DNA from 2 places in the Rhizobium sp. RAF56 genome. Region 1 is predicted to be linked to the other one. Evidence: riboswitches for the same ligand, from Rfam matches in the RefSeq annotation. Region 1 holds a riboswitch; the other holds the start of a gene.
The links. Region 1 has a riboswitch for S-adenosylmethionine ahead of AB4048_RS16460 (O-succinylhomoserine sulfhydrylase). Riboswitches for the same ligand answer to the same signal wherever they lie in the genome.

Region 1 (5,036 bases):
ACCGATAGCCGCAGGCCGAGCCGCCCGTCAAGAAATCGTTGGCGAATCATTCTAGAACAGTACGCTGCGGGAGCTTTACCGACTGTTAACGCTAAAATTCAGGGTTAACCTGACTATTAGCGCGTCTTTTTTGGCGATCGGCGGCCGCTTTCGCGAGCCGCCGGGTGTTCGGTCAGGCCGACACCTTGTCAAGCGCGCGGGCGAAGTCCTCGACGAGATCGGTGGTGTCCTCGATGCCCGCGGAGAAGCGGACGGTGCCCGGCGAGATGCCAAGTTCGGCGCGAGCGTCTTCCGTCAGGTTCTTGTGCGTGGTGGTTCCCGGATGCGTGATCAGGCTGCGGGAGTCGCCGAGATTGTTGGATATGCGCGTAATCTCGAGCCCATTCTGCAGCGCAAAAGCCGCGTCCTTGCCACCCTTCAGTTCGACTGCAACCAGCGTCGATCCGCCGGTCATCTGCTTGGCGATGATGTCGGCCTGCGGATGGTCCTTGCGACCGGGATAGATGACCTTTGCGACCTTGGGATGCGCGGCGAGGAAATCGGCGACGGCAGCCGCATTCTCCGTCTGCTGGCGCACGCGCAGCGGCAGCGTCTCGATGCCCTTCAGAAGCGTCCAGGCATTGAAGGGCGACATGGCAGGACCGGTATGGCGGTAATATTCCTGGAACTCTTCCTCGATCCACTTCTTGTCGGACAGAACGATGCCCCCGAGGCAGCGGCCCTGGCCGTCGATATGCTTGGTCGCGGAATAGACGACGATATGCGCGCCAAGTTCGAGCGGCTTCTGGAAGAGAGGGGTTGCAAAGACGTTGTCGACGATCAGCTTGGCACCGACCTGATTGGCGAGTTTCGCAACGCCCGCGACATCGACGACTTCGAGTGTCGGATTGGTCGGGCTTTCCAGGAACATGACCTTGGTGTTCGGCCTGATCGCCTTTTCCCAGTTTTCCAGCGAGCGGCCATCGACCAGCGTGCACTCGACGCCGTATTTCGGCGCCAGCGTCTCGACGACATAGCGGCAGGAGCCAAAGACGGCGCGGGCCGCGACGATATGGTCGCCGGCCTTCACCTGGCAGAGCACCGCTGCGGCGACGGCTGCCATGCCGGAAGCGGTGGCGCGACCCTCCTCAGCGCCTTCGAGCAGGCACATGCGCTTTTCGAACATGGCGTTGGTGGGGCTGCCGTAGCGGGCATAGATGAAGCCCTCGGTCTCGCCCTTGAAACGGGCCTCGGCGGCTTCCGAGTTCTCGTAGACGAAGCCCTGTGTGAGATAGATCGCTTCGGACATCTCGCCATATTGCGAACGGAGCGTGCCACCGTGAACGAGTTGGGTTGCGGGGCGCCAAGTCTTGCTCATGCCATCACCACTTTCAAAACAAAAAAACCGGTCGCGAAAGCAGACCGGTTCCAACCCCGGTCTTTTTAGCCACTTGTTTAACGTGGCTGCAAGCCGACCGGCCAAATCACCACGGGATAAGACTGCAATACCGCCGTTGACGGCTTGCGTCAATTCCTCGATTTTGGTTTTGTCGGCGGCAAAATATGGATGGGACATGATGGCTCGCGAAACAGGAATCTTGGCGGATCGCGCCATTTCGGCGCTTTTCGACACGGGGCGCCTCAGAAGCGAAAAAGCGCTCGACCGCGACCAGATCCAGCCGGCGAGCCTCGACCTGAGGCTTGGCGCCAAGGCATTTCGCGTCCGGGCAAGCTTCATGCCCGGCCCCTCGCATCGTGTCGCGGACAAGCTCGACCGGCTGAGCCTGCATGTCATCGATCTCACGGAAAGCGCCGTCCTGGAAACGGGCTGCGTCTACATCGTGCCCCTGATGGAAGCGCTCGACCTGCCGGCCGACATGTCGGCCTCGGCCAATCCGAAGAGTTCGACCGGCCGCCTCGACATCTTCACGCGCGTCATTACCGACTATGCGCAGGAATTCGACAAGATCCCGGTCGGTTATTCCGGACCGCTCTATCTGGAGATCAGCCCGCGCACCTTCCCGATCGTCGTGCGGCGCGGTTCGCGGCTGTCGCAGATCCGCTTCCGCGTCGGCCAGGCGCTGCTCGGCGAGCCCGAGCTTCTGGCGCTGCACGAGCGCGAGACGCTGGTCGCCGCCAAGCGGCCGAATGTCAGCGGCGGCGGGATTGCGCTTTCGATCGACCTTACCGGCGACAAGGCCGGCCTGATCGGCTATCGCGGCAAGCACCACACCGCCGTCGTCGATGTCGACAAAAAAGACCAGCACGACATCTTCGATTTCTGGGAGCCGCTCTATAGCCGCGGCCGCACGGAACTCATTCTGGATCCGGACGAATTCTATATCCTCGTCTCGCGCGAGGCCGTGCACGTTCCGCCGCTCTATGCGGCGGAAATGACGCCGTTCGATCCGCTCGTCGGCGAATTCCGCGTGCACTACGCCGGCTTCTTCGATCCGGGCTTCGGCCACGCTCCGGCAGGCGGTCGCGGCAGTCGCGCCGTGCTCGAAGTCCGCAGCCACGAAGTGCCCTTCATCCTAGAAGACGGCCAGATCGTCGGCCGCCTCGTCTACGAGCATATGCAGGAACAGCCCTCCAGCCTCTACGGCTCGGGCCTCGGCTCCAACTATCAGGCCCAGGGTCTGAAACTGTCGAAGCATTTCAGGCTCTGACACCAGGCGCGCTTAGAGCAATTCCAGGAAAAGTGTGACACGGTTTTCCGTCCGGAATTGCGTAAAAACGGTCTAGGACGGCATCAGGCACTCAGTAAAAATCGTCGGGCCGCACCCTTGAGGAGCGGACACGGTCCTACATATCGATTCTGCATCATGATCGACCTTGAGGTTTCCGACGATGATGAACAGACGGACGTTCACGCTCGCCCTTGCGGCCGGCTCAATGCAGCTGATTTCGACCGTCGGCTTCGCCGCATCCTCAGCCCCCGTGAAAGCCCGCAACGTCGTGCTGGTGCACGGGCTGTTTGCGGATGGATCCTGCTGGTCGGAGGTGATCGCGCGGCTGCAGTCCGCAGGGTTCAACGTCACGGCGGTCCAGAACCCGTTGACGACGCTGCCTGAAGCCGCCGCCTCGGTCTCGCGCGTGCTGGCCCGCCAGGACGGGCCGACCGTGTTGGTCGGGCATTCCTTTGCAGGCATGATCGTCTCCGAGGCAGGCGTCCATCCGAACGTTTCGGCGCTGGTCTATGTCGCCGCGCGCGCGCCGGACGCCGGCGAGGATTATACCGCGCTCGCCAAGACCTTCCCCACCCCGCCGGCGACCGCCGGCATCGTTTTCGACGGTGACGAGGGACGGCTCGGCGAGGAGGCGTTCCTGCGCGATTTCGCAGGCGACCTGCCGGAAGAAAGAGCGAAGGTGCTCTACGCCGTACAGGAACCGTTCCACAAAGACCTTCTCGCCGGCAAGACCACGCAAGCCGCCTGGCGCTCGAAGCCCAGTTTTTACGCGGTTTCGACCGAGGATCGGACGATCAATCCCGACCTCGAGCGGTTCATGGCCAAGCGCATGGGGGCGAAGACCATCGAAGTGAAGGCCAGCCATCTTTCGCTGATCTCCCAGCCGGACGTGATCACCAACCTCATCATCGAGGCCGCCGGCTGAAGCGCCCGCGGGCCGGCCTGACGCGCACAAAGACCAGACCGCGGCAACGCCGGAGCCACCGCGTTTTCCGCCTTGACACCGGCAAGGAACTGTTGGAAATCTCCAAACGTCGCGGGTGTAGCTCAATGGTAGAGCAGCAGCTTCCCAAGCTGAATACGAGGGTTCGATTCCCTTCACCCGCTCCAATGATTTCAATTTGTTAGATAGGTAGGCGTTTCACTCGTTACACTGACGGTTCACGGCGATTTACAACACGTGCTCCGGCAATCTTGCGGCTGATCTTCTGCGTCATTTTCGTTGTCGTGTGGGTGGCAGGCTTGCTTGCCATTTAGATGGAGCCAGTTGCATCCACCGTCTCAGAAACGGCGCCGGCGCGGCTATCATTCGCCCCCTTCCGCTTGCAGCGCTTAAAAACGGTCACGCGCATCGCCTATATGTGATTGGACAGCTAAACCGCGACCGAGTACAAAGCGTGTACATATGTGTCAAAAAAATGAAAGCGACGATAGCTGGCATGAGCTTGGACGTTCTATAGACCACAAAAACTGCTAGGCGAGATAGACCGAAGCAGCTACTGTCAGAGCATCGAACACCTAAGTGGGCCGGAACCAGCAACTCTGATGAATGTTAGTCATGACGACTGTCGCTTCCGTTACGCTGGCGCAGGGTTGTTAACTGTTTCGTGCAACAAATTGCAATGCCAAGGGGAGAATGAGTATGGCCGCTCGTAAATCCGTCATCACGCCAGCACCAGCACGTCCTGATTTGGATCGTCTGCTTGAACGCGCGCGCACCCACAAAGTATCGGAAGCGCAGCTTATCGAGCAGCGAGCCAGTTTTGCATATGGAAACGCGCCAGAGGGTTCCAAGATAACAAAGGACTCGGCCCGGCAAGCTTCGCAGAGTGTAAGGCTGCTTAGCGCGTAACAACTTCATTTATGGGAGAGCCTGCCTTTGGCAGGCTTTTTTTATGCCATGTTGGTTACAGAAAAACAGTATCCAGAACTCTATAATGCGCTCTTGGAAAAGAACCTAATCCGCCAGTACGACTTGTTGACGAACTTCATTGAAATTGGCATTGAGCAGGGCCCGACGTCGATCGACAAGTATATGTTATGGGCGTTGAATCACGCCGCGGTCGCAGGTATCTCCCAGTTCGGCGGGCGCTTCCGCGAAGAGCCTATCTACGTAGGAAACCATATACCCCCGCATTTTGATACGGTTCCCGACTTAATGGATCGGTTCATTTCCTTTATTCACGAGAACTGGGATAATCTGAGTCCCACTCAACTCGCTGGCTACGGTTTATGGCGCCTCAACTGGATACATCCATTCGTTGAGGGGAATGGGAGAACCGCCAGAGCAGTTTGCTATTACCTTCTCTGCGTGCGTTCCGGAACTTTGCTGCCGGGGAACAAGATCGTTCCAGAGCGAATTAGGGA
Region 2 (5,036 bases), on a different contig from region 1:
TCGAAAACGCCGAAGAGCGGCGGGTCATGTATGTTGCAATGACCCGGGCCCGCCACACCATGACGATCCTCGCCTCGAACTCGAGACCATCGTCCTTTGTGACCGAACTCAACAAGGACCCCGAATATGGCATTTTACGGGGAGCTGGCGCCGGACAGACGGCGCACGAGTGTGGAGAGTGTGGCGGAAGGTTACTGGACGTGCGGGGCCAGGATGGTCGAACCTGGTATCGCTGCGAGCACGTGCAACATTGCGGAAATTTGCTACCCGCTTGCTCGTCCTGTGGTGTTGGACTTCCAAGATATCGAGACGGATCAACGGAGGTCGAGTGTAATTGCGCAGCGACCTATCCATCATGCCAAGCGTGCAAGGATGGATGGCTGATCGAACGATCCGGGCGTTACGGTGCCTTCCTGAGCTGCGTGCGATATCCTGTCTGCACCGGAAAGGCTAAGATTTTGACCAACATGGCGGGTGTCGGGGCTACAAAGTCAAAGCTTTAGGCCACGCCCCCGAGCGGCCTCGGCCGATGATACGGCGTGGCCGTTATGTCCTTTGAAAAGGATAGCCGCTGGTTTAAATTGGGGGCATGACACACACGCTCCTTTCCCCCGAAGAAGAAGAAGACTTCAACGATTTCCTCTCGAGCCAATTCGATGAGGTCATGCAGAAAAGCGGTCGCTGGTTCGACGCCAAAGGCCGGTACAGTGAGACCGACCGCGAATGGGGTATTCAGGAGTGCCGCAGGCAGTTCATTGCCGAACGCACCGAACGCGAAAACATGAACCTCGCCGACCTCCTGTTCTGGGAGGGCGGCGAGATCATGGAAGGGCTCGGCATGAAACAAGACGCCAATTTCCAGTGGTCGCCCGCAGACTTCGACTGGGTCTGGGAGCGGGCCATCGAGCACGGCGTCGCGTGGCTGTATACTGACGAGGCGAAGAAATCATATGCCTCCTTTGCTACATCTTGAGACGCTGTGGTTGCCCCCGCTGCTGGCTCGTGAACTCCTTGGCCTGCGGGACTGATAGCAGCCCGGCGGCGACCGCGCCCATGATACCGCGTTTCTTGCCCTCCTCGGTGCTAAGATAATTCATGACGCCCTCAGGCTACTTCTGGTGCGTCTCCTGCGCCAGGAGGGCGCGCTCCAGCGCAAAGATCTCGTTCTGCGTCGTGACGCTGGGCTTTCCGGCTTTCGAGCAAGGAGTTCTCCACAGCCATCTGGGGTTGCTCGATCCACTGTGAGTTCGTCTTTTGGATGCGCATCAGGCTCCCTTTGCAATGCTGATGGGAAGCTTCAAATCGATCAGCCGGGCCTGCAACAGGGACAGGGTGAGGTGGTTGCGTGCGTCGACCCAGCGGCTGTCTTGATTGCTAAGATCACCCTCGCGGAACACCAGGTGCGACTGTTCGGTTGAACGCTTGAGAGTAGGACCGAGATCGAGCTTCCTCAAAAGATGATAGGCTTTGGCAGTCGGGCCAGTCTTAAGGTCGAACCGGGTCTCCCACCACAATCCATCAACCTGCTCATCGTAGTCCGCCGGTTCAATGTTGTGCTCCGTCCATATGCGGTCCGCGTCCGGCTCCGTCCCGTGCGGTACGCCTTCGCTGACAAAGAATTCGCGCCACGTTGGTGGTGGTGGGCAGACATCCCACTCGCCGATCGTCAGCATCAAGCCCTGTTCATCATTGTCATACCAGAACAAGGTTTGGGCAATTTGCGGGGGCGTGACCAGCAGCGGCTGGTCGTTCCGAAGCACAAATGACTGCGCATCGTTGACGAACGCCGCCGTGAGCAGACCACCCGTTCCAACCAGAAAACCACGTCGTGAAAGCATAAAAACCTCCAGAGTTGCACACGCATCTGGAGGGCTGACGACCAATTGTTGCCCGTTGGGCCACATCGTCGTACCACCGTTGCCGGTCAAGGCTGGTTGGCGGGGCCGAAGCCCTCTCTGGATGCAAAAAGACAGTGGGGTGTGGACAACGGCAATGTCAATGGCGGCCCCGAGTAGCCCGATAGTCATGGCGGCGATGCGCAAGATTTTGGCATCGAAACACAAGTGATCGGACTTTAGTCAGAAGGAATATCCATCGGAGATGACGTTGACTTGCGCGACCGGCGTGGCGTCCTTGGCTTCTTCGGTAAGGCGTCCGAGGAGAACCATTTGGCTGGGTTGAGAGGTTCCCACCAAAATTGGCAGCTGATAGCAAGAGATTGGCGTCGCTAATCAAGCAGCGCCTCAGCTTTCATCCCATGTGTTAGGCGGCAGGGAATTGTCCGTGCCGAATAGGGGTGTGAAGACAACATGAAGAAGATGATTTTGGCAACGGGTCTCTCGCTGCTCGCAACGGCAGCGTTCGCTGATACGACGTTCGACCACAACACCAACGCGAAGTCGAACGGCTCGACTATTGGTCAGCTGTCGTCGCAGTGGAAACACAACGGCGACGTTGTTGCCGGTAAGCAGGTAGCCGTAATGTGCTTTAAGACCGGCGAGCGAACGAGTGGCATGAACAAAATCTGCTACTACGATTGCTTGGGTTCTGCCGCAGCAATCACTATCGGCGCGGTGGAGCTTTGCCCGCTGTCTATCAACGACTAATTCGGTTGAGAGCCTCTCGGCGGAGGCAAGTCATTAATCGGACCTCTGCCAGAGCGTCTTTGTTGGCCTTCGTATGGCTTTCAGAACGCAATTTGCTCAGGTCCTAGTGCCTGCCTTGGCCTACTGTAGGCATGGGTATTCACCAGGGTTGACGACGCCCTCGATCACCGTCAGTCGGATTTGGTGAGCGTGATGTTGCTGCCAGACTAGACTGCGGAGGCTTTCCTTGGCGGCATCAGAGATCGAGCCGCTTTGGCCTTGGCACGATCCTGCCTGTTCGGTTCCCGAGGCATGCCTTGATCCTTTCAGGCCAAGCCCTCTGGCAATGTCCATCGTCATTCTCCCGCCTCTGCGGCATGCCGCTTGCCTGCCACGCCACCGCCATATACGCCGCCGCCGCCTCGGCGGCGCTATCGAAGCGGCCCAGAAAATGCCGCTTGCCGTCGATCATGATGCGCGCCACCCAATAGCCGGGCTGGCGGTTGACGCGCTTTGAACCGGCCCGGGCTTGCGGGATGCCCAAGCGCAGGCGGGCGTCCTCGCTGGCTTGGATCGCGTCCGCCTTGTCGGGGTAGTGCCCGAGCCAGAACCGTTGCTTGCGATGGCGGAACGTCGAGCGCCATTTCGACGGGACCCATGTGACGCCCTTCGGTCGGGTGGTGTTGTTGCGTGCCACTGCTGGTGCTGCTGCCATATCAAGCCCTCCTGACGGTGCGCTTCGGCGTCGGAAGCTTCGGCACGGAAATGGTGGCGGGCTTGCGGATAGCGGACGGGCCGGCGGGTTCGGGCTGGCCAGCGGCGGCGGCATCGGGGTCGAAGTCGGGCTCGTCCCAGCCGCCGACGCGCAGCCGCTCGGCATCGGTAAGGGCTGCATGCACTGGCGCTGCCTCCAACCCCAACTGCTGACGGCAGGCAATGCACAAATGCTGATGGACGACGACCGTCTGCACCACCCCGATTGGCGTGACGTCCTTGGCCTCGTCGGCGAGGCGTCCGAGCAGCAGGTCGACGACCCGGGAGCTGGCCTGAACGGCGGCACCTGCATTGTTCTGGTAGAGCGCGCTCTGGCGGTCGAACATCAGCATCTGTACGAGGTCAGCCCTTAGCTCGCTGCTGTCCTTGGCCATCAGGGTTCACCCCCGGCCTGTCGTGCGGCGTGCTCGGCCTTGGCGCTCTCGACGGCCTCCCGAACCATCCGCAGCTCGGCGGCCTCACGCTCGGCCTTCTTCTTTGCCGCCGTTTCGCGCATGCGCCGTGCGGCCTCGGCCTGTTCGGGCGTTCCGCGCAGTACGCGCCCACGGGCATCTCGCTTAACTGGCTCGGCGTCCGGGACAGGCTGATCCGGCACGATGTCGACCGTCTCGCCAGCGTCGATGACGGCGCTGACATATTTCCGCAAATCGGGAGCAAAAACTTTCAGGTGCGGGTTGAGGCCAATCGATTGGAGAAGCCTGTGAAGGCTATTCACCGCCGTGGAATAGACCACGGGATCGAAGGGCGGGCCTTCTTGGACCTCAACCAATTTGCTTTCTTCGGCTTCGGCCCAGACGATTAAAGCGCAGGCACGGCGCATGATGTGCTCTCTCACGGCGCTGATGTGGGCTGCACCACCAAGGTGCTCGGCGAGGTCGGCGCAAAGGTCGCGATAACGCCTCGCCGCCCGGGATCGATGATCGACAGCTTCAAGAAACTGAGCGGCACCGGTAGCGACGCCAACCCTGTTGGACAGCCGTGCGTGCCCGTTCGTCGCCTTCTTCTTGGCCGTGCGCTCTTTCGTCTGCTTCTTGGCCGCGTGGCCGTTCGGCTTGGCTGTAGCTTCCATGAATTAGTCTCGACCTCTACCCAAAATTCAATGCCTTCAGGATGAAAATGTGAGCCCAACTGTGGGTAGACGTCAATCGCGATTTTATAGCGTTTATTTACAATCACTTAGATCGTAGGGTACCGGAGGATATATCCGATAGCGCCATCTGAAAGCCTTTATGACCGTCGCTCGGCGACGCGGCGCGGGCCGACAGGTGATTTCAGGCAACGGACCATTGAGCCGGGCGCGGGAGCCCGGCGGGTTTCGCCCAAGGTTTTACATCTTGCTGTCGCTGAAGCGACCAACTCCGCATAAAGCATGCGGACCTCATCCACCGGCATGGCGGCAAAACGCCTGCGAAACTTGGCTGCGACCTTCATGAGCTTCCGCCACTGCTTGGGCCTCCTGTAAACAGCCCAGAACTTGGCCAGTGCTTCCTTGTAGGTTTCCGGCAGGCCATCGACTTGTACAGCCGCGCGAGCCGCCGAGAGCAGGTCCATGTCCTCGCCAGTCGGCGTCCTGAAAGGTGCCCATTCCTGCAATGCCTGCAACATCACCGGGTCGTTCCCGTCAAAAGCGCCGAGCAGTAGCCGGTCACGGCAGTCGTAGACGCGGCAGGCGCGAGG

Region 2: another riboswitch for S-adenosylmethionine. It lies ahead of AB4048_RS12555 (hypothetical protein); the one in region 1 lies ahead of AB4048_RS16460 (O-succinylhomoserine sulfhydrylase).

Annotation. Positions count from the first base shown of each region.
Region 1 is NZ_JBFRDU010000018.1:9,146-14,181, forward strand. Features, by position in the region: gene AB4048_RS16460 (O-succinylhomoserine sulfhydrylase) at 173-1,357, opposite strand; SAM riboswitch at 1,402-1,480, opposite strand; gene AB4048_RS16465 (2'-deoxycytidine 5'-triphosphate deaminase) at 1,554-2,648, shown strand; gene AB4048_RS16470 (alpha/beta fold hydrolase) at 2,830-3,594, shown strand; tRNA gene AB4048_RS16475 (tRNA-Gly) at 3,706-3,779, shown strand; gene AB4048_RS16480 (Fic family protein) at 4,549-5,036, shown strand, end outside.
Region 2 is NZ_JBFRDU010000012.1:123,385-128,420, reverse strand. Features, by position in the region: gene AB4048_RS12570 (UvrD-helicase domain-containing protein) at 1-503, shown strand, start outside; gene AB4048_RS12565 (hypothetical protein) at 665-973, shown strand; gene AB4048_RS12560 (hypothetical protein) at 963-1,097, opposite strand; gene AB4048_RS12555 (hypothetical protein) at 1,266-1,838, opposite strand; SAM-I-IV-variant riboswitch at 1,873-1,968, opposite strand; gene AB4048_RS12550 (hypothetical protein) at 2,310-2,606, shown strand; gene AB4048_RS12545 (hypothetical protein) at 2,842-3,300, opposite strand; gene AB4048_RS12540 (hypothetical protein) at 3,302-3,733, opposite strand; gene AB4048_RS12535 (hypothetical protein) at 3,733-4,428, opposite strand; gene AB4048_RS12530 (YkgJ family cysteine cluster protein) at 4,587-5,036, opposite strand, start outside.